Regions from separate parts of the Salmonella bongori NCTC 12419 genome, predicted to be linked through region 1. Evidence: predicted binding sites of a transcription regulator. Region 1 holds the regulator's gene; each other region holds the start of a gene.
What was found. Region 1 encodes LexA, which represses DNA repair genes until DNA is damaged. Its sites were predicted from a motif close to TNCTGTATGTACATACAGNA; they were not measured.
Positions count from the first base shown of each region.

Region 1 (7,659 bases):
ATATCACGTTAATAATAGGTTTTTTATCGGCCGAAAAAATATAGCTGAGTGTATGATTTAATCTATCTGGCTTTCCAGCGTTTCTCTTACCGTCTCTCGTCTGATAGTAAGGGTTGCCGGAATGGTCGTGCTTCGAAGATGCGTAAATGGGATATCACCAGAATAAAATACCCCTGCGCCATGATAGCCAGAAACCTTAACATCAGTATAGCCTCGACGCCAAATCTCATCAGCCATCTTCTCCATAAAAGATGTTCGCGCGCCTAACAGCATTTTCTCAAAGAACCCCGAGGGTCTATTCGCCTTCTCTATATCCTCCTGGGTAAAACTGGCGGGTCTTCTTTTATCTGCAGAATAACAGCTAACAAGTCTTATATCTTTTATCTGGTCTAAAATGTTATGGGCAACCAGAATATCAACCAGTTCTTTGGCCGTATACACAGAGCCGCCACTGGCCAAAACATCAGTGCCTGCAGCACCATGTCCGGTAATATAGACCTTTCTGAATTCCCCTAATGTGACCTCGTCCAGAGTGAGGTTTTCTTGCTGCTGTGCAACAATACCGACAGCTGTGCCACAATTATGATCATTACTGAATTTTTCCAAATCAATGTCACCCGACATAGATTTATAAGGATTCTCAATTGCTTTTTCAAATTCGGACACTGCCGCTTGAGTTAGAAAAACACTTGGATATAAAGGCTTGCCTGAAAAAACTCTGGGTATTTGCTGACCCAGCATATTCAGGCAAACCGATTCATTGAAGCCTTTCTCTCCTGTTACCAATAACATCCCACTTTTTTGTCCAAACGGGGAAGTACCATACGCAATATTAGCTACGCCAACAAGATCTTTAGATAGGCCAGGTGAAGCATCGGTGGTAGTTGTGCCGGGTATTACCGCTCTTATCGCAGGGCATCCGGCAGAAATAGGCTTCATCATATTAACCTCCCATGGAGTGAACTATATCTCATGTGATATTAATTCAATATTTATTTGGTATCATCTCATTGCTGTTTAGTCAATATCCACAAAGAATCATCTCTATTTTTTACCAAAAACCATGCTGCCACGAGACCAAATGAGCCAATCATTACTAAATATAAGACCAAAATTACACAGCGCAGAGAGGAAAAATCTGATGATTATATTTATGCATACCAATATATATACTATTAATTATTACATTGTATAGTGTTTATAATAACAAATTAAATATTACATTCATTAATAGTGATAATATTTCATAAGTATCAAATAGGTCGCGAGGTATTTATAATATTTCAGTATCAATAATCGCGCCCGGGTCGTAGCCCCTCTCCCCTGCGGTTTTGGTAAGGGAGACACGTAGAGACGCGCCACGATAGTATAACCGGAGGCGTACTGCCTCCGGTGAAAACGCCTCAGAATGTCATTGTAAGCTGTGCGCCTGCGCCCCAGGTTTCATCTTCACCGTACAGCCCCATTAAATCGAGATGTACACGGTTATAGGGCGCAAAGCCCAGACCACCAGTAAACACATTGCTATCGTTATTTTTCACATCCGCACGATATCCTGCACGCACCGCCAACCACGCTAGCGGCCGGACTTCAGCGCCAACACCAACATACCGGGAATTGTCTTCGCTCTTAAATCCTTTCGTTTCCGTCAGATCGCCATCAGCGCTTACGGTCAGCACCTCGTTATGCCACGCAATACCCGCCGTGACCAGGGGGCGAATTTGGTACGTATCTTTGTAGTGAGTGGTTTCTCCCGATATTCCATTGGTGATATAAATCTCTTTCGTGTCAATGTCGCGCGATACCAAATTTTGCCCACTCAGACCCAGCGTCCAGTTTTCGCCAAAATCAGCGGCAAGCCCCGCATCGATGTTGAAGCCGGTATCGTCGTTACGGTAGCGACTACTGTTCCAGTCACTGCTGTCATAGTGATATATTGATGTGGTGTAGTTATAGAGCCAGGTTTTTTGTAATTTCGGCGTAACGCCAATAGAAACAGGCACATCCCCTACCACCCATTGCTTCGCCACCGCAATACCATAATCAGAAACAATCGCGACTCGTCCTGACGCGGTAGAGTTTAAATGTTTTGTTATTTCGTCAGTCCCCAGTAATGCCGCGCGTCCTGCTTCACGAAGCGCGATACTTTCATTACGCTGGATATTGCGCAGATACTGAATATCGTTCTGATCAATAGACGAGCTCACACGCCCATGCGCGTAACCTTTTGCAATAAACGCGACGGAAAGCGTTTGTCCCGGAATACTCACTGCCACCCCGGCGCCAGCATTGGCGCGGGCGGTTTTCCCGTTGAGATATTCCAGTTCATCGGCCAAATCGCGCGCAGCCCCCTGAAATTGATTCAATACCCCCCTCGGATGAAGTAAAATTTGCCCTGGCGTCAGGCTATCGACCACATGATCGTAGTAATTAATTTTGTCGCTGATATCATTTATTTCATCCTGGAGGTTATCTTTATCCGTGATTTGTACGCCGACCGCGGGAAGAACAACAGTGATGTTGTCTTCCGGTTTGGCTTTTGCCAGCAATGCCGGGTTTAGCAACACGCCACTGCCATAATGCGCAGACGCAACCCCCGTCCCGCCCATTGCATCGTTACGCGCTTCAGCCCAGGTATTGGCGGCGCTCGTCTGCTTTGCCATAAAAAACGAGGCTGCAATAGTCATCACTGAAAGTTTGAGGTTTTTATTCACAGTTAGCCCATCTTATTATCAGGTAAATTAACTCCTTCGCCATGCTTAGCAGGACGGAGGTGAACTATTGCTGTGAAATAGCGACGTTAAAGCCTGTTGTTATCATATCGATCCTCATTATGTATAGATGAGAATGCTGGCCGGGGAAAGCGTAGCAGGCGATATATCGTGGCAGGGGAATTTCAGAGTTTTAAGCAGATCGTGGTAAAGTAGCAGATTAAACTTTCATGCTATTCGAGGTGCCAAATGGAAAAGACCAAAACGCAAGAGTTACTGGCGCAAGCCGAAAAACTCTGTGCGCAGCGCAACGTGCGCCTGACGCCCCAGCGCCTCGAAGTGCTGCGCCTGATGAGTCTGCAACAGGGCGCGATCAGCGCGTATGATCTGCTCGACCTGCTGCGTGAAACAGAACCGCAGGCCAAACCGCCCACTATCTACCGAGCGCTGGATTTTTTGCTTGAACAGGGTTTTGTCCATAAAGTGGAGTCCACCAACAGTTATGTTCTCTGCCACCTGTTCGATCAACCTACTCACAGCTCAGCAATGTTTATTTGCGATCGTTGCGGCGGGGTGAAAGAAGAGTGTGCCGAAGGCGTAGAAGACATTATGCATACGCTGGCAGCAAAAATGGGATTTGCGCTACGGCATAATGTGATTGAGGCGCATGGTCTGTGCCCGGCGTGTGTTGAAGTGGAAGCGTGTCGCCACCAAGGTGAGTGCGGTCACGATCATTCTGTTTTAATTAAGAAAAAACCGCGTTAGCCAGAACGGAAAACGGGCGGCAATGAAAGAGGGTGCCACCCGAATTCCTGTGCAAACAGTGGGAGGCACATCCTTGTCCTCCAGGCGGGGGAAACGCATTACCAGCGATAGTTGTTACGGGTTTCCCAGTCAACAACCTCTTTTTCCGCCTGATCTTTCTGGTAACCGTAACGTTCCTGGATTTTACCTACCAGCTGGTCACGTTTACCTTCGATAACGGTCATATCGTCATCGGTCAGCTTACCCCATTGTTCTTTCATTTTACCTTTAAACTGTTTCCAGTTACCGCCGGCTTCGTCTTTATTCATCATCTTGTCCTCATCATTCGGTTAAGAATAGCAAGTGTTATTCGCCCAAATGCTCTGCAATTTCTGCTGGACGTGATAGTAATTGTAGACAGGAATTCGGCCAGCGGTTTTATATTCAGAATTTTTAACCGTCACCCTCTGGCAAACCATGTACCATCGCGCCAGTGGCGACGCCAGATAAAAGCCAGTGACAGGCCGCGAAGCGCCAGAAAAACGGTTAATGCCAGCCATAAGCCGTGATTTCCCAGGAATGGCAAGGCGAGTAGCGTCAGCGCAAATCCCGCCGCGGCAACCGCCATGCTATTGCGCATTTCGGCGGCGCGCGTCGCGCCAATAAACATGCCATCCAGAAGATAGCACCATACGCCTGTTAACGGTAATACCACCTGCCAGATAAGGTATCGATCAGCCAGCAGTTGTATTTGCGGTAACGAGGTCAATAACGCGACAATATGTTCGCCTGCCAGGGCATAGACCATGGAAAACAGCAGGGCAACAACCCCTGACTGACGACACGCCGCCCGCCAGACGTCCAGTAACTTGCTGCCGTCACGCGCGCCGTAAGCCTGGCCAGAGTGCGCTTCCACCGCATAAGCAAAACCGTCCAGCGCATAGGCCGTAAAGGTAAGTAGGGTCATCAGTACCGCATTTACCGCGATAATATCGCTGCCCTGCCGCGCGCCTAACACCGTGATCGCGCCAAAACAGAGCTGAAGGAGCAACGAGCGCAGCATGATATCGCGATTAAGCGCCAAAAGACGGCGTACGTTACCGCGCCATGCATGTTTTAGCATCTCCAGCGACACACCGCGGAGATGGAGAACTTTACGCACCATCATTAAGCCGATCAGTAGCGTGGCATATTCTGCGATAACCGTCGCCAGAGCGGCCCCCTGCACGTTCATATGAAGCCCCATCACCAGCCACAGATCGAGCACAATGTTGAGGATATTTCCCACGACTAACAAGATAACAGGAGCCCGCGCATACTGAACGCCTAACAACCAACCGAGCAGCACCAGATTCGCCAGAGACGCGGGAGCGCTTAACCAACGAATTTCAAGGAAGCGTCTCGCCTGCACCAGAACAGCCTCGTTCCCACCAACAATATGTAAAGCTACATCAATAAGCGGCGTGCGAAAGAGCGCAATCAATACACCTGCGCCCAGCGCCAGCAACAACGGCTGAATCAATGCCCGAGCTAAGGCTCGCGGGTTTTTAGCGCCAAATGCCTGGGCCGTTAACCCGGTGGTGCTCATTCGCAGAAACAGCAACAGCATGAAAAGAAAACTGGTGGCGGTCGCCCCTACCGCCACGCCGCCCAGATAAACCGGGCTGTCCAGATGACCAATCACTGCCGTATCAACCAGCCCCAACAAGGGAACGGTGATATTAGAAAAAATCATTGGCAACGCGAGACGCCAAAGCGCTTTATCAGAGGAGGTAAAAAACGGCATGAAGACTGGCCTGACAAGGAGTTAAACAAAACATGCGCCCTACCACATAGCGGCATAAACGCCTTATCCGGCCTACAAAACCTTCACCCTCGGGAATCGGTTTCCCGCAGGCCTGATAAGCGTAGCGCCATCAGGCTGCAGGGCTGCCGGATGGGCACATACAAGGAGAGTAAGAAGAGATTACAGCCATTCGCCGTTGCGAATGACACCGACCGCCAATCCTTCAATGGTGAAGCTTTGTTCGCGCAAATCCACCACTATCGGTGTAAACTCACTGTTTTCCGGCAGAAGTTCTACTTTATTACCCTGTTTTTTCAAGCGTTTTACGGTGACTTCATCATCAATGCGAGCCACAACCACCTGCCCGTTGCGAACATCCTGCGTTTTATGTACTGCCAGTAAATCGCCATCCATAATGCCAATGTCTTTCATCGACATGCCGCTTACGCGCAACAGGAAATCCGCGCTGGGTTTGAACAAAGAAGGATCAACCTGGTAATGGCCTTCAATGTGTTGCTGCGCCAGCAGTGGCTCACCCGCCGCTACGCGCCCAACAAGTGGTAACCCCTCTTCTTCTTCCTGTAACAGACGGATACCTCGAGAAGCGCCGGAAACGATTTCAAGCACCCCTTTGCGCGCCAACGCTTTAAGATGTTCTTCCGCCGCGTTTGGGGAACGGAACCCCAAACGCTGCGCGATTTCCGCACGCGTCGGTGGCATACCTGTCTGGCTGATGTGATCCCGAATGAGATCAAACACCTCTTGCTGCCTGGCCGTTAACGCTTTCATTCCGCCCCCTGGGTGTATATACAGTCATGCTGTGAGTATATACAGTTGAAGGTGATTTTGGAACCACAAACCGCGCAAAAAACAAGAGATTTATAAAATTTGGAACCTTTATCGAAAATGTGACCATAACAGAATGCCCCAGGTCATCAGGGCAACGAAAATAGACAGCAGCACCGCAGCCGACCCCATATCTTTCGCCCGCCCGGAAAGTTCGTGATAGTCAGAACCGATGCGGTCAACGACGGCTTCTATCGCACTGTTGAGGATTTCAACGATCATGATAAGTACCAGGGAACCTATCAATAACACGCGGGTAATGGCATCCACATCCAGCCAACAGGCAATAATGACGCCCAGCAATACCGCCAGGCTTTCCTGGCGAAACGCGGCTTCGTGAGTCCATGCGGCGCGAAATCCTTTCCAGGAATACCCTGCCGCTTTGATAATTCTGGTGAATCCAGTGGTATTATTGGCCATCAAAAGAACCTTTTTACATTATTAACGTCAATGACATTATACGGCCGCCCTGCACGATTCGGGCTGCCGTTATAGAGCGCGAAGTATGACGGGATACAACAGAAATTCGCTAAACTTTCTGATATCCTTGCAGCGCATTTGCATTATTAACCAGAGGCTTTACATCGTTTATGTCCGGCTGGCCACGAATTTACTACAAATTACTGAATTTACCATTAAGCGTACTGGTAAAAAGCAAGTCTATTCCGGCGGAACCCGCTCAGGAATTGGGACTCGATACTTCTCGTCCCATTATGTATGTCTTGCCATACAACTCAAAAGCGGACTTACTGACGCTGCGCGCCCAATGTCTGGCGCACGATCTTCCTGATCCGCTGGAGCCGCTGGAGATCGACGGCGCGCTACTGCCTCGCTATGTATTTATCCATGGCGGGCCGCGTGTTTTTACGTATTACACGCCAAAAGAAGAGTCGGTGAAGCTTTTTCACGACTATCTCGATCTGCATCGCAGTAATCCGGCTTTGGATTTACAGATGGTGCCCGTTTCCGTGATGTTTGGCCGCGCACCGGGTCGTGAAAAGGGGGAAGTGAACCCGCCTTTACGTATGTTGAACGGCGTACAGAAATTTTTTGCCATCTCCTGGCTGGGGCGCGATAGCTTTGTCCGATTCTCGCCCTCCGTCTCGTTGCGTCGCATGGCTGATGAACACGGTACCGATAAAATCATCGCCCAGAAACTGGCGCGTGTAGCGCGTATGCACTTCGCCCGTCAGCGCCTGGCGGCAGTTGGCCCTCGCCTGCCCGCCCGTCAGGACCTGTTTAACAAACTGCTGGCGTCGAAAGCTATCGCTCGCGCGGTGGAAGATGAGGCGCGCAGTAAGAAAATTTCTCACGAAAAAGCGCAGCAAAACGCCATTGCACTGATGGAGGAGATCGCCGCGAACTTCTCTTACGAGATGATTCGTTTGACCGACAGAATTCTGGGCTTTACCTGGAATCGGCTTTACCAGGGGATTAACGTTCATAACGCCGAGCGCGTACGCCAACTGGCGCACGACGGGCATGAAATCGTTTATGTGCCCTGTCATCGCAGCCACATGGACTATTTGCTTCTCTCGTATGTGTTGTACCATCAGGGGCTGGTTCCGCCGC
Region 1 covers NC_015761.1:4,083,934-4,091,592, reverse strand. Annotated here, with positions in the region: gene SBG_RS19310 (hypothetical protein) at 58-942, opposite strand; gene traF (conjugal transfer protein TraF) at 1,404-2,714, opposite strand; gene zur (zinc uptake transcriptional repressor Zur) at 2,961-3,476, shown strand; gene SBG_RS19295 (CsbD family protein) at 3,575-3,784, opposite strand; gene SBG_RS19290 (hypothetical protein) at 3,806-3,919, opposite strand; gene dinF (MATE family efflux transporter DinF) at 3,916-5,241, opposite strand; gene lexA (transcriptional repressor LexA) at 5,422-6,030, opposite strand; gene SBG_RS19275 (diacylglycerol kinase) at 6,139-6,507, opposite strand; gene plsB (glycerol-3-phosphate 1-O-acyltransferase PlsB) at 6,678-7,659, shown strand, end outside.

Region 2 (7,659 bases), 1.4 Mb from region 1:
CTGATGGCGACGTTGAATCAAACGAAAGTATCGTTATTAACCCGCCTGCGCGGCGATCGCGGTCAACGCGGTACGCGCCGCACTCTCCACTACTATTTTGTCGCGCAGGATATTCATGAACGCGCCAGCTCGTCGCATATTCAATATCAGACATTACGCGACCATTTTCGCCACAGCGACGTCATGTTTCGCTTTCAGCGTCTGATGTCGATGCAGGCACAGGCCTGTACTCAGCTGGCACGCTGTATCTTACTGCGTACACCGTACCAACATGATCCACGGTTTGAACGCGCCTTTACCCATATTGACGCCGCGCTTGACCGGATGCGCACCAGCTGCGCGTCTCCGGAATTACTGAATACGCTGGGATTCTTATTAACCAACCTGCGCGCCATCGACGCACAACTGGCGACCATTGAATCGGAACAAGCGCAGGCGATGCCACGTAATGAAACAGAAAACCAGTTGGCCGATGATAGCCTGCATGGGTTTAGCGACATCTGGCTACGTCTGAGCCGTAACTTTACTCCGGAGTCCGCTCTCTTCCGCCATGCGGTACGCATGTCGCTGGTCTTATGCGTGGGTTATGCTCTGATTCAGATTACCGGAATGCGTCACGGATACTGGATATTGCTTACCAGTCTGTTCGTTTGCCAGCCTAACTATAATGCAACCCGCCATCGCCTTGCGCTCAGAATCATCGGTACGCTGGTAGGTGTTGCCATCGGCCTGCCGATTTTATGGTTTGTTCCTTCGCTCGAAGGACAGTTAGTTCTGCTGGTCATTACCGGCGTGCTTTTCTTTGCATTCCGTAATGTGCAGTATGCTCATGCCACCATGTTTATTACCCTGTTAGTATTGCTCTGCTTTAATCTCCTGGGCGAAGGCTTTGAGGTGGCGTTACCGCGCGTGATTGACACACTGCTTGGCTGCGCTATCGCCTGGGCTGCAGTCAGCTTTATTTGGCCGGACTGGCGTTTTCGCAACCTTCCCAGAGTACTCCAGCGCGCCACCGATGCGAATTGCCGCTACCTTGATGCGATTCTTGAGCAATATCATCAGGGCCGGGACAACCGACTGGCCTACCGTATTGCCAGACGCGATGCGCACAATCGCGATGCGGAACTGGCATCTGTTGTCTCCAATATGTCGAGCGAACCCGATGTTACGGCCGAAACGCGGGAAGCGGCATTCAGACTCCTTTGCCTCAACCATACTTTTACCAGCTATATTTCCGCCCTCGGCGCGCATCGTGAAAAGCTCAGTAATCCGGACGTGTTAGGGCTTCTGGATGACGCCGTCTGCTATGTTGATGACGCGCTCCATCATCAACCGGAAGACGAACAACGTGTACACCAGGCGCTGGAGGGTCTCAAGCAGCGAGTCCAGTCTCTGGAAACACGTCCGGACAGCAAAGAACCTTTGGTAGTGCAACAAATTGGGTTGCTCATTGCTTTATTGCCCGAAATCGGGCGCCTGCAACGGCAAATTTCACCGCCGCCTTCTACCGGGCTTGCGCAGCCGTAAGCGAATGCACCCAGTCGGCAAGCTCCTGGCGACGATTTGTCGGGAGCGCCGCCTCATGTACGCCAACAATGGCGCCTTCCAACGCATACAGGATCTTTACCGTTAGCAACGGATTATTTTGTCGCAGCCTCAGCCAGCATATTTTAGCGCCTAGTACGCGTAACATGCTCTCGTCCTTTATCCCTGACTCATTGAGCAATGTTTCCAGATGGAAGGTCATATTGGGAAGATCTTTGAGCCTGTGCTGTGAAAAACGGCTATGTTTTTCTTTCATTGCCGCTTCAAGAGAAAACTTCGATAAACGTACCAGTTGCTGCTGATCGCGCCAGAGGCTTTCATCGACCCGATAATAGTTGAGTATAACGGGGCGTCCACATTTCATAAACGTGAGCCAGACAGGGGGATGCTTCACACAATAGGATACGCTTTGTTCACAGGCGCGGAGATAGAGCTCGCCATTCGCCACCATCGCAAAAACGGTATCTTCCACGGTCAGGCTATAGCTGCCGAATAAAGATCGATACTGAATCGTCCCCAAAGATGCCAAATATTCTTGCGATTTATAGATCCTGTCATAAGAGAGTGCTCTCATAAAATTCCTTTTAAATCATAAGGTAAAAGAATGATTTACAGTAACGGATCCGCTAATGACGAAAATAGGCAACTTATGTCTTACGAGCAAGATGAATTTTATTTTTGACGCGACTAAGAATAAAAATTGCGAGACACTTTCCGAAAATAGAGTTGATCTTTCATCGTCACAAGAGTACTGTATAAACATACAGTAACCCACAGGGCTGGATTGATTATGTACACTTCAGGTTATGCAAATCGTTCTTCGTCATTTCCTACCACCACACACAACGCCGCGCGCGCTACCACAGAAAATGTCGCCGCCGGACTTGTTAGTGAAGTTGTCTATCGGGAAGACCAGCCCATGATGGCGCAACTCCTGCTTTTGCCTCTGCTCCGGCAGTTAGGCCAACAATCACGCTGGCAGCTATGGCTCACACCACAGCAAAAACTCAGCCGCGAATGGGTGCAATCTGCAGGTTTACCACTAACGAAAGTGATGCAAATTAGCCAGCTTGCGCCCCGACATACGCTGACGTCGATGATCCGCGCTCTGCGCACAGGGAATTACAGCGTAGTGATTGGCTGGCTGGCAGAAGAACTTACTGAAGAAGAACATGCCAGCCTGGTCGAGGCGGCGAATGTAGGCAATGCGGTAGGGTTTATCATGCGCTCTGTTAGCGCACATTCGTTACCCAGGAGACAGCATTCCGGGCTAAAAATTCACTCTAATTTGTATCATTAAGTAAAATTAGGATTTATCCTGGAATTTTTTTTGTGCGATCGCATCTCCTTTGAGTACTAACGTTTTTTTTGCGAGAAAGCTTGCCAGAAGCGGTTTCCGCGATTTTTGCTGTCTGATTTATCATCCGAAACTGTTAAATGATGTGTATGTCCAGCATGTTTTTTTCACATGTCTGACGGAGTTCACACTTGTAAGTTTCCAACTACGTTGTAGACTTTACATCGCCAGGGGTGCTCGGCATAAGCCGTAGATATCGGTAGAGTAACTATTGAGCAGGTCCCCCGGTGAAGGATTTAACCGTGTTATCTCGTTGGAGATATTCATGGCGTATTTTGGATGATAACGAGGCGCAAAAAATGAAAAAGACAGCTATCGCGATTGCAGTGGCACTGGCTGGTTTCGCTACCGTAGCGCAGGCCGCTCCGAAAGATAACACCTGGTACGCTGGTGCTAAGCTGGGCTGGTCCCAGTACCATGACACTGGCTTCATTCCTAACAATGGCCCAACCCATGAAAACCAACTGGGCGCAGGCGCTTTTGGTGGTTATCAGGTTAACCCGTACGTTGGCTTTGAAATGGGCTACGACTGGTTAGGCCGTATGCCGTACAAAGGCGACAACATCAATGGCGCTTACAAAGCTCAGGGTGTTCAGCTGACCGCTAAACTGGGTTATCCAATCACTGACGATCTGGACGTTTATACTCGTCTGGGTGGTATGGTATGGCGTGCAGATACCAAGTCTAACGCACCGGGTTATTCTACCAAAGACCACGACACTGGCGTTTCCCCGGTATTCGCGGGCGGTATCGAGTATGCTATCACCCCTGAAATCGCAACTCGTCTGGAATACCAGTGGACTAACAACATCGGTGATGCTAACACCATCGGCACTCGCCCGGACAACGGCTTGCTGAGCGTAGGTGTTTCCTACCGTTTTGGTCAGGAAGAAGCCGCTCCGGTAGTAGCTCCAGCCCCGGCGCCGGCGCCGGAAGTACAGACCAAGCACTTCACTCTGAAGTCTGACGTCCTGTTTAACTTCAACAAAGCTACCCTGAAACCGGAAGGTCAGCAGGCACTGGACCAGCTGTACAGCCAGCTGAGCAACCTGGATCCGAAAGACGGTTCCGTAGTGGTTCTGGGCTTCACTGACCGCATCGGTTCTGACGCTTACAACCAGGGCCTGTCAGAAAAACGTGCTCAGTCTGTTGTGGATTACCTGATCTCCAAAGGTATCCCGGCTAATAAAATCTCCGCACGCGGCATGGGCGAATCTAACCCGGTTACCGGCAACACCTGTGACAACGTGAAAGCTCGCGCTGCCCTGATCGACTGCCTGGCACCGGATCGTCGCGTAGAGATCGAAGTTAAAGGCATCAAAGACGTAGTAACTCAGCCGCAGGCTTAAGTTTCCGTCTGATAAAAACCCCGCGCAGCGGGGTTTTTTACTCTGGACAGTATAACAGTTCCCATCGGCGTTACTTTTTACCTAATAACGCCTGTAGATCCTGCTTTAGCGTGGACATTTGCGTGGCATATTTCTCTTTATGTTCCGCATCTTCTATCAATTGTACAATCGTTTCGGATAATGTTTTACCGCGCCGTTGTGCAAGACCAGCCAAACGCTGCCACACCATAAACTCTAAATCGATAGATTTTTTACGTGTATGCTGATGTTCCGCATTAAAGTGTCGCTTGCGTCTTGCCCGAATCGTTTGTTTCATCCGATTAAGCAAGGCAGGATTCATATGCCTGTCTATCCAGACATTTACCCGCACCGGTTCATTTTCGAGGGCTAACAACAAATTGACGGCTTCCTGGGCAGCGCTGGCTTCCACGTAACGGGTTATCAACTCCCCTTCGCGGTGCTTTTTCACCAGATATTTCCATTTCCAACCGCTTTCAAGATTTTCAAGTTGTTGATATTTCATTGCGATCCCAATGTTACCGTGTAACTGTTATCAGAATATCAGTTTTTTAGTCATCTGAAGAAAAGAATCTTGAACCTGTGAATGATTACACGTCTTCACATTACTTTGCGTTCGCTTTCCACGTGTGCAGCGTGGCGGGTTAAGCTATAATCCCCCCTTTTACAACAGACTAAAAAACCTCAACTTTGACCATTACGAAACTAGCATGGCGTGATCTGGTTCCGGATAGCGAAAGTTATCAGGAGATATTTGCACAGCCACACGCGACTGACGAAAACAACACCTTACTCAGTGATACTCAGCCACGACTGCAGTTTGCGCTTGAGCAACTTATGCAACCGTGGGCCTCATCCTCATTTATGCTGGCCAAAGCGCCTGAAGAACCAGCGTATCTCACGTTACTGGCAGATGCCGTTCGCCCTCTGCAAAGCGATGCCGGGCAATTAACTGGCGGGCACTATGATGTCTCCGGGAATACCATTCATTACCGCGCCGCGCAGAATGCGCAAGATAGCTTTGCCACTATCACACAAGTGGTTAGTGCGGACTGGGTAGAAGCCGAACAACTGTTTGGTTGCCTGCGCCAGTACAACGGCGACATTACCCTGCAACCGGGTCTGGTTCATCAGGCTAACGGTGGCATACTTATTATCTCCTTACGGACCCTCCTGGCACAGCCATTGCTGTGGATGCGCCTGAAAGCCATCGTTAGCCGTGAACGCTTTGACTGGGTGGCGTTTGATGAGTCGCGTCCATTACCGGTCTCCGTGCCATCAATGCCGCTCAACCTGAAGGTGATCCTGGTTGGCGAACGTGAATCACTGGCCGATTTTCAGGAGATGGAACCGGAGCTCGCGGAACAGGCTATCTACAGTGAATTTGAAGACCATTTGCAGATAGTGGACGCAGAAGCTATGACCCTGTGGTGTCAATGGGTGACGCGTATCGCTTTACGCGATAATTTGCCGCCCCCGGCACCGGACGCCTGGCCCGTCCTGATACGCGAGGCTGTGCGCTATACCGGCGAACAGGATACGCTGCCTCTTTGCCCACTGTGGATAGCCCGCCAGTTTAAGGAGGCGGCGCCCTTATGCGAAGGTGAGACATGCAGCGGCGACGTGCTCAGCCTGATGCTTGCCCGACGCGAATGGCGGGAAGGCTTTCTACCTGAGCGGATGCAGGACGAAATTCTGCAAGAACAGATTCTGATTGAAACCGAAGGCGAACGTGTCGGACAAATTAATGCGCTTTCCGTTATTGAATTTCCCGGGCATCCGCGCGCCTTTGGTGAACCGTCGCGAATAAGTTGTGTCGTGCATATCGGCGATGGGGAGTTTAACGATATTGAACGCAAGGCCGAACTTGGCGGAAACATTCACGCCAAGGGAATGATGATTATGCAGGCCTTCCTGATGTCAGAATTACAGCTGGAGCAGCAGATCCCCTTCTCTGCCTCGTTAACCTTTGAGCAATCTTACAGCGAAGTTGATGGCGATAGCGCCTCAATGGCGGAGCTGTGCGCGCTTATCAGTGCATTGGCTAATGTGCCCGTAAACCAAAACATTGCAATTACCGGTTCAGTCGATCAATTTGGCCGCGCGCAGCCGGTTGGCGGGCTTAATGAAAAAATTGAAGGTTTCTTTGCCATCTGCGAACAGCGGGAATTAAACGGTAAACAGGGTGTTATTATTCCTGCCGCCAATGTCCGGCACCTCAGTCTTAAATCCGAACTGTTGCAGGCGGTGAAAGAAGAAAAATTCACTATCTGGGCGGTAGACGACGTGACCGACGCCTTACCGCTACTGTTAAATCTGGTGTGGGATGGCGAAGGACAAACGACGCTGATGCAGACTATCCAGGAGCGTATCGCACAGGCGACGCAGCAGGAAAGCCGGCATCGTTTTCCGTGGCCACTACGTTGGCTGAACTATTTTATACCGAACTGATCGGACTTGTTCAGCGTACACGTGTTAGCTATCCTGCGTGCTTCAATAAAATAAGGCTTATATTAGACATGGTAGATAAACGCGAATCCTATACAAAAGAAGACCTTCTTGCCTCTGGTCGTGGTGAACTGTTTGGTGCTAAAGGGCCGCAACTCCCTGCGCCAAACATGCTAATGATGGACCGCGTCGTTAAGATGACCGAAACGGGCGGCAATTTCGACAAAGGCTATGTCGAAGCGGAACTGGATATCAATCCGGATCTGTGGTTCTTCGGGTGCCATTTTATTGGCGATCCGGTGATGCCGGGTTGTCTGGGTCTGGACGCCATGTGGCAGTTAGTAGGATTCTACCTGGGTTGGCTGGGCGGTGAAGGTAAAGGTCGCGCGCTGGGCGTAGGCGAAGTGAAATTTACAGGTCAGGTTCTGCCGACGGCAAAAAAAGTCACTTATCGTATTCATTTCAAACGCATTGTAAACCGTCGCCTGATCATGGGCCTGGCAGACGGCGAGGTTCTGGTAGATGGACGTCTGATCTATACCGCAAACGATCTAAAAGTCGGTTTGTTCCAGGATACTTCTGCGTTTTAAGGCATTCAGTGTTATACCTCGTTATCAGGTATCATGCTGCAAAGTCGATAACGGCGAAACCTCCGCACAGCGGAGGTTTCTTTTTCTAAAGAGACAGAATCAGGCCATTACTGCCCTGTCCTCCATGGCTTGTCGCCAGCCTCCCAACCAGTATGACCGTTGATTCAGCGTCTGATAGGGACACATTTCTTTTGATCGTCCGGCAATACCGGCCTGATATCCACGCTGATGTGCCCGTTCCAGGCGATCTCGTTTTTGTCTCTTCATGCCTCGTTTCCCTCATATTTGTATCTGGTGGAAAAGAAAACAGTGATTACAAAATGTGCAATCACCCTACACGAATACCTCTAAA
Region 2 covers NC_015761.1:989,260-996,918, reverse strand. Annotated here, with positions in the region: gene yccS (YccS family putative transporter) at 1-1,527, shown strand, start outside; gene SBG_RS04560 (TfoX/Sxy family DNA transformation protein) at 1,505-2,119, opposite strand; gene sulA (SOS-induced cell division inhibitor SulA) at 2,336-2,845, shown strand; gene ompA (porin OmpA) at 3,202-4,251, shown strand; gene matP (macrodomain Ter protein MatP) at 4,322-4,774, opposite strand; gene SBG_RS04540 (AAA family ATPase) at 4,960-6,720, shown strand; gene fabA (bifunctional 3-hydroxydecanoyl-ACP dehydratase/trans-2-decenoyl-ACP isomerase) at 6,789-7,307, shown strand; gene rmf (ribosome modulation factor) at 7,407-7,574, opposite strand.
Region 2: the regulator LexA is predicted to act here: its motif matches at 2,295-2,314, upstream of sulA (SOS-induced cell division inhibitor SulA).

Region 3 (7,659 bases), 230 kb from region 1:
TCGCCTTCCCATGCCCCCAGCACATCAACCTGGCGCTCGCTAAATACCAGGACTAATGGCGTTGAAAATCCCTTTAGCTCCACACACAGTACTTTTCCCTGTAATCGCGTTCTGGCTGATTTCAGCGCCGGAGAACGGTATAAAAAAGTATTGAGGAGATGTTCAATTCCCGCGGTCACTAAGGGTTTAAAAGGCATTTCGCCCTCCTAGAATTTATAACCGCGGTGCAATGCCACAACACCCGCCGTCAGATTGTAATAATCTACACTCTCAAAACCGGCATCCTGCATCATGGCCTTTAAAGTATCCTGATCGGGATGCATACGAATGGATTCGGCGAGATAACGGTAACTATCCGCATCGTTAGCGACCATTGAACCAATACGTGGTAAAATATGGAAAGAGTAGGCGTCATACGCTTTACTCAGCGGCTCAATAATAGGTTTGGAAAATTCAAGCACCAGTAAACGCCCGCCCGGTTTAAGCACGCGAAACATGGAACGCAAGGCTTTCTCTTTATCGGTGACGTTACGCAAGCCAAAAGAGATGGTGATGCAGTCAAAAGTATTGTCAGGGAAAGGCAGCGCTTCCGCATTCGCCTGCACATACTCAACGTTGCCGATCACGCCAATGTTGCGCAATTTTTCACGCCCCATTTTAAGCATTGAATCATTAATATCTGCAAGAACCACTTTGCCGGTTTCACCGACCATCCGCGAAAATTTAGCGGTAAGATCGCCCGTACCGCCCGCTAAATCGAGAACGGTTTGTCCACGGCGTACGCCACTGCAATCAATAGTGAAGCGCTTCCACAAACGATGAATACCAAATGACATTAAGTCGTTCATCACATCGTACTTTGACGCCACAGAATGAAAAACGTGGGCCACCATGTCAGCTTTCTGCTCTTTAGCGACGGTCTGAAAGCCAAAGTGCGTCGTTTCTTGTGAATCTTCCACCATCTCAGTGCCTGCTTATCGATAAAATGTTCAAGAAGTGTAACAGATTGGGCCAATTTGCCCTACTCTGCGCCGGGACGAAACTACTCCATACGGGTTAGCTTAACTGCTGTTTTACCCGTTCGTCGTCGGGATAATGCTCATCCTGACGCCCTTCCGGGATTGCGCGTAAACGATATTCTTCGTCTTGCGTAACGGCCTGTTCAGCTAAATCCGGATTAATCTCGCGTTTGATTTCCACGCCCAGTCCCCGGAAGGCCTCCGCCTGCGCCAGAACGTTGCCACGTCCGGAAGCGAGCTTTTTCATCGCCTGGCGGTAGTTATCCTGCGCTTTATCCAGACTCTGGCCAATCGCTGACATATCATCCACGAAAAGCCGTATTTTATCGTAAAGCTTACTCGCTCTTTCCGCGATGTGCTGCGCATTACGGCTTTGGTGCTCATAACGCCACAAATTGGCGATCGTCCGTAATGCCACCAGCAGCGTCGTAGGGCTTACCAGCATAATGTTATTTTTTAACGCCTCAGTTATCAGTTCAGGCTGTTTATCCAACGCCAGCAGGAAAGCGGGCTCTACCGGGATAAACATCAGCACATAATCAAGCGAGCGAAGTCCGGGAAGCCGCTGATAATCTTTACGCCCCAGTAAACGAATGTGATTGCGCACCGAGGCGATATGTTCTTGTACGGCTATCTCGCGCGTATAGTCGTCATCAGCATTAAAATAACGCTCATAGGAAACCAGTGTCATTTTAGCGTCGATGACCACATCTTTGCCCTGCGGCAGGCGGACGATGACATCCGGCTGCATCCGCGAGCGCGCATCGTTCTCAATACTGACCTGGGTTTCGTATTCGTGGCCTTCACGCAGTCCGGATGCCTCCAGCACCCGCGCCAGCACGACTTCGCCCCAGTTTCCCTGCGCTTTATTGTCCCCTTTCAGGGCGCGAGTCAGGTTGATCGCTTCCTGCGCCATCTGCGCATTAAGCTGCTGCAGGTTACGAATTTCATGCGCCAGCGTATGCCGCTCCTGCGCTTCCTTGCCGAAGCTCTCCTGAACCTGACGTCGAAAACCGTCCAGTTGCTCACGCAGCGGCGTCAGCAGGCTATTCAGGCTTTGTCGGTTTTGTTCGTCTACACGACGATTACTGTGTTCAAAGATACGGTTCGCCAGATTCTCAAACTGCTCGCTTAAACGCTGTTCGCTGTTGATCATCTGACGAATTTTGTCTTCCGCGTGTTGTTGAGTCGCTTCCAGACGGGTCGTGACTTCACGTAGATCAGCTTCCAGAGAGGTATTAATACTGTGCAGGCTACGCAGTTCGTTATTAAGTAACTCGCATTCACTGCGCCAGTGCGCTTCTTGCGCTAATTGCTGCCGGGCCGCGCTAAGTTCGATATCCAGCTCACGCCGTTCTTCGATAAGATCGGCGCGGATTTGATCGGCGTGCGCTTTCGTCGCCAGCCAGCCAATCACCGCCCCAGCCGCCAGCGCCACGACAACGCTTATCATAAGAGTCATATCCACAACACCTCTCCTGGAACCACACTATCCTGCACAAAATAGAATTGTGCTGTATAAACGTCCAGTTTAAAAGGAATTTCCTGCGAGGCGCCACGCAAAAAGAAAAGGCCGAACGCGTCGGCCTTTGCAAAAAGAGAGGAGAATTACAGCAGACGACGGGCCGCTTCCACGACAATTTTCACCGCGTGGCTTTCAGTTTGTTTCATCGTTTCCGCATTCGGAATCTCTTGTTGGGTACGGTTGACGATAACGCCCGCCACCATACCTGCGCGTAAACCCTGGCTTGCGCACATGGTTAACAGCGTAGCGGATTCCATTTCGTAGTTCATTACGCCCATCGCCTGCCACTCTTCCATAGAACCTTTGAAGCGGCGAACAACGCGGCCAGAATAGGTGTCGTAACGTTCCTGACCCGGATAGAAAGTGTCGGAAGAGGCGGTTACGCCAACGTGAGTCGTGGCGCCAATCGATTTCGCCGCTTCAACCAGCGCAGTGGTGCAGGCAAAGTCGGCAACCGCCGGGAATTCCATCGGCGCAAAATGCAGGCTCGCCCCATCCAGACGTACGGATGCGGTCGTTACCAGAACGTCGCCGACATTGATGTGCGGCTGAATGGCGCCCGTGGTGCCGATACGCAAGAAGGTACGAATACCCAGTTGCGCCAGTTCTTCCACAGCGATAGAGGTAGACGGGCCGCCGATGCCGGTAGAGCAAACGATAACTGCTTTGCCATCCAGCTCAGCGCGCCAGGAGGTGAATTCGCGGTGAGATGCCAGCTTAACCGGCTTATCCATCAGCGCGGCGATCTTTTCCACACGCTCAGGATCGCCAGGGACGATGGCGAGCTGGGCCCCTTGTAAATCGTTTTTGGTGAGGCCGAGATGAAAAACATCAGACTTGGACATATAAAACTCCTCTGTGAATCGGGTTTGTCAGAAGAAGCAAAAAGACACTTTACCTAAGGCATAAAGATATTTTCGTGACAACCATCACTATGGCGTAAAACAATTGCACTCGCTTACCATTAAAAAGTGATGTACATCACAATAAATAATCAATATCGCCAACCATTGCACAAAAGATAGCCGCTTTAAGGCAATGTGGTTTGTTACACACTGTCTATAGTTAATATTGCGCTATTTTTTAAGGGTACGGAGAATACCATGACAACGACACATCCATCCGGCTTTGCACCTGCAGCCACCCCGCTGGCTCCTACGGCAATCCATACCCCCGATGACGCCATTAGCGCGGGAATAACGTCAATTCCGTCCCAGGGGGACGACATGCCAGCGTATTACGCCAGACCAAAAGCGAATGACGGCGCGCTGCCTGTGGTTATGGTGGTACAGGAAATTTTTGGTGTACACGAACATATTCGCGATATCTGCCGGCGACTGGCGTTGGAAGGTTATCTCGCCATCGCGCCGGAACTCTATTTCCGGGAAGGCGACCCCAATGATTTCGCCGATATTCCGACATTATTAAGCGGTCTGGTCGCTAAGGTACCGGATTCGCAAGTTCTTGCTGATCTGGATCACGTCGCCAGTTGGGCTTCGCGTAACGGCGGCGATGTACATCGGTTGATGATCACCGGTTTCTGCTGGGGGGGCCGGATTACCTGGCTATATGCCGCGCACAATCCACAGTTAAAAGCCGCGGTAGCGTGGTACGGTAAGCTGATGGGCGATACCTCGCTCAACTCGCCGAAACACCCTGTTGATATTGCGACCGATCTTAACGCGCCGGTGCTGGGCTTATACGGCGGGCAGGATACCAGTATTCCGCAGGAAAGTGTGGAAACCATGCGCCAGGCGTTACGCGCCGCGAATGCGAAAGCAGAAATTGTGGTCTATCCGGATGCCGGACATGCGTTCAATGCCGACTATCGTCCGGGCTACCATGAAGCTGCGGCGAAAGACGGCTGGCAAAGAATGCTGGAATGGTTCGCGCAATACGGAGGAAAAAAAAGCTAACCACCGCGCGTTACCATACTTGTTGGGTCTACAACGCCCAGGTCGTGTAGACCCAATAAACCGTGATAGCAGCGACAGTTATGCTTTACCGCAGCATTTTTTATATTTTTTGCCGCTACCGCAGGGACAGGGATAATGACGTCCTGATAGCTGTCAATATTCTCGTTATGCTGCTCCAGCATACTGTACAACCCGTTGTCAAAAGACGCTAAAGAAAAAAGAAAGTAGGGAAAGGGTGAAGGGGTAAGGCCGGGCAAATGCAACCGTCCGGCATAATGCCCGGCGGCGTTATCACTCACCGGGCTTGCATGGTTACGCCTGTCGCAGATTTTGCGCGGCTTTGACCATGTTCGCTAACGCCGCGCGGGTTTCCGGCCAACCGCGAGTTTTCAGACCGCAGTCCGGATTCACCCACAGGCGTTGTGCCGGAATACGCTGTGCCGCCTTCTTCAGCAGGGCTTCAATCCACTCGACGCTCGGCACGTTCGGCGAGTGAATATCGTACACGCCCGGCCCGATTTCGTTCGGGTAGTCGAACGCTTCGAACGACTCCAGCAACTCCATATCCGAGCGGGAGGTCTCAATGGTGATCACATCCGCGTCCAGCGCGGCGATCGAATCCATAATGTCGTTGAACTCGCAGTAACACATGTGGGTGTGGATCTGGGTTTCATCCTTCGCCACCGCCGCGTTAATGCGGAAGGCTTCCACGCCCCACGCCAGATAGGCGTCCCAGTCGCTGCGGCGCAACGGTAAACCTTCGCGCAGCGCCGGTTCGTCAATCTGAATAATGCCAATGCCTGCGGCTTCCAGATCTGCCACCTCATCACGCAACGCCAGCGCAATCTGCTTAGCGATGGTTTCACGGCTGACATCTTCGCGAGGGAAGGACCAGCAGAGGATGGTGACCGGGCCGGTGAGCATGCCTTTTACCGGCTTGTCGGTCAGTGACTGGGCATATTTCGCCCACTCCACGGTAATCGGTGCCGGACGGCTAATATCACCAATCACTACCGGCGGTTTCACACAGCGGGAGCCATAGCTTTGCACCCAACCGTTCTGGGTAAAGACAAAGCCATCGAGGTGCTCACCGAAGTATTCCACCATATCGTTACGCTCGGCTTCGCCATGTACCAGCACATCCAGCCCTAAACGCTCCTGCTCGATAATAGCCTGTTTGATGTGTTCGGCGATGCCGGTGCGGTAGTTATTCGCGTCGAGATTACCCTTTTTGAAGTCCAGACGCAGGCCGCGAATTTCCGTAGTTTGCGGGAACGAACCGATGGTCGTTGTCGGCCAGGCAGGTAATTTAAAGCGGGCACGCTGGGCCTCAGCGCGAACTTCATAAGGATTTTCACGCTGGCTATCCTGCGCGGTGATGGTCGCCAGGCGTTTTTCTACCGCCGCATTATGTACGCGGCGGGAGTGACGACGCGCCTGAATAGGCGCGCTCCATTCCTCAAGCGCCGCCGTTTCGCCGCTGTTCAGCGCATCGCGCAGCAACGCCAGTTCACCGCATTTTTGCAGCGCAAAGGCAAACCAGCTTTTCACTTCGTCATCGAGGCGGGTTTCAACGCTCAGATCAATTGGACTGTGCAGCAGCGAACAGGAAGAAGCCACCCACAACACGCGTTTACCGACGATCTCTTTGATCTGATCGTATTTTTCTGTCAGATCGGCGCGCCAGACGTTACGTCCGTTAATCAGGCCCACGGAGAGCAACCAGTCGGCAGGCAAACGTTGGTGCAATTCCGCTACGTTATCTTTGCCATGAATAAGATCTACATGCAGACCCTGTACCGGCAGCGTGGTGATGGTGTCAAGGTTTGGCGTCACGCCTTCAAAATAGGTCGTCAACAGCAACTTCACCTGGCCTGAAAGCGCGTCATACGCCGGTTTGAAGGCATTCAGCCACGCCTGCGGCAGTTCCAGCACCAGCGCCGGCTCATCAATTTGTACCCACTCAATGCCGCGCTTCGCCAGTTCCGTCAGTATTTGCTGATAGACCGGCAGAATGTCCTTCAGCAACGTCAGGCGATCGAACGGCTCGCCTTTCACTTTGCCCAGCCACAGATACGTGACCGGCCCCAGCAGTACGGGTTTGATCTTATGACCCTGCGCCAGCGCTTCGTCCACTTCCTCCAGTAATTGCGTCCAGGTGAGTCTGAACTGCTGGCCTTTGCTGAACTCCGGTACCATGTAGTGATAGTTAGTATTAAACCATTTGGTCATTTCCGCTGCCGCCGCCGGTTCGCCAGTCGGCGCGCGGCCCCTGGCAATGCGGAACAGAGTATCGATATCCACGGAACCGTCGTTGTTCTGATGACGAGCCGGCACGTTGCCTAACAGCAGGCTGGTGGTCAGAACATGGTCGTACCAGGCGAAATCCCCCACCGGCAGCAGATCAATACCGGCCTGCTTTTGCTGCTTCCAGTGACGCGCACGCAGTTCGCGCCCAATCGCCAGCAGTTCTTCACGGGTAGCGTTCCCCGCCCAGTAGCTTTCTTGCACTTTTTTCAGCTCGCGACGCAGGCCAACGCGAGGAAAACCAAGGGTGTGAGTCAATATTGTCATTTTGCTTCCTCTAATCATATGTAAATCCTAAGTATTTTAAATTCAGGGAAGGCGGCAAGTTTGCTTATCCCGGGAGCTTACATCGGTAAGTGACCGGGGTGAGGAAACGCCGCCAACGCACCATCAATTTAAAAGACGACGGATTTTGGACGTCTGGATGTTTACACATCCATAATGTAAAGGTACTGTATATTCCTCAAGCGCAAATTGTTCATGGCAAAGTGAAGGACTTTCATGATCGAGATTAAACACCTGAAAACGCTCCAGGCATTGCGAAATAGTGGATCGCTGGCTGCGGCTGCGGCAGTGCTGCACCAGACCCAATCCGCTCTGTCTCATCAGTTCAGCGATCTGGAACAACGCCTTGGCTTTCGGCTATTTGTGCGTAAGAGTCAGCCGCTGCGCTTTACGCCGCAAGGGGAGATCCTGCTGCAACTGGCAAACCAGGTGCTGCCGCAAATCAGCCGTGCGCTGCAGGCGTGCAACGAACCGCAGCAAACCCGTCTGCGCATCGCCATTGAGTGCCATAGCTGTATTCAGTGGTTGGCCCCGGCACTGGAAAACTTCCGTACAAACTGGCCACAGGTCGAGATGGATTTTGAATCCGGCGTCACCTTTGATCCGC
Region 3 covers NC_015761.1:3,852,427-3,860,085, reverse strand. Annotated here, with positions in the region: gene ubiJ (ubiquinone biosynthesis protein UbiJ) at 1-197, opposite strand, end outside; gene ubiE (bifunctional demethylmenaquinone methyltransferase/2-methoxy-6-polyprenyl-1,4-benzoquinol methylase UbiE) at 207-962, opposite strand; gene rmuC (DNA recombination protein RmuC) at 1,057-2,487, opposite strand; gene udp (uridine phosphorylase) at 2,628-3,389, opposite strand; gene SBG_RS18235 (dienelactone hydrolase family protein) at 3,648-4,460, shown strand; gene SBG_RS23580 (hypothetical protein) at 4,457-4,759, opposite strand; gene metE (5-methyltetrahydropteroyltriglutamate--homocysteine S-methyltransferase) at 4,773-7,034, opposite strand; gene metR (HTH-type transcriptional regulator MetR) at 7,269-7,659, shown strand, end outside.
Region 3: the regulator LexA is predicted to act here: its motif matches at 2,532-2,551, upstream of rmuC (DNA recombination protein RmuC).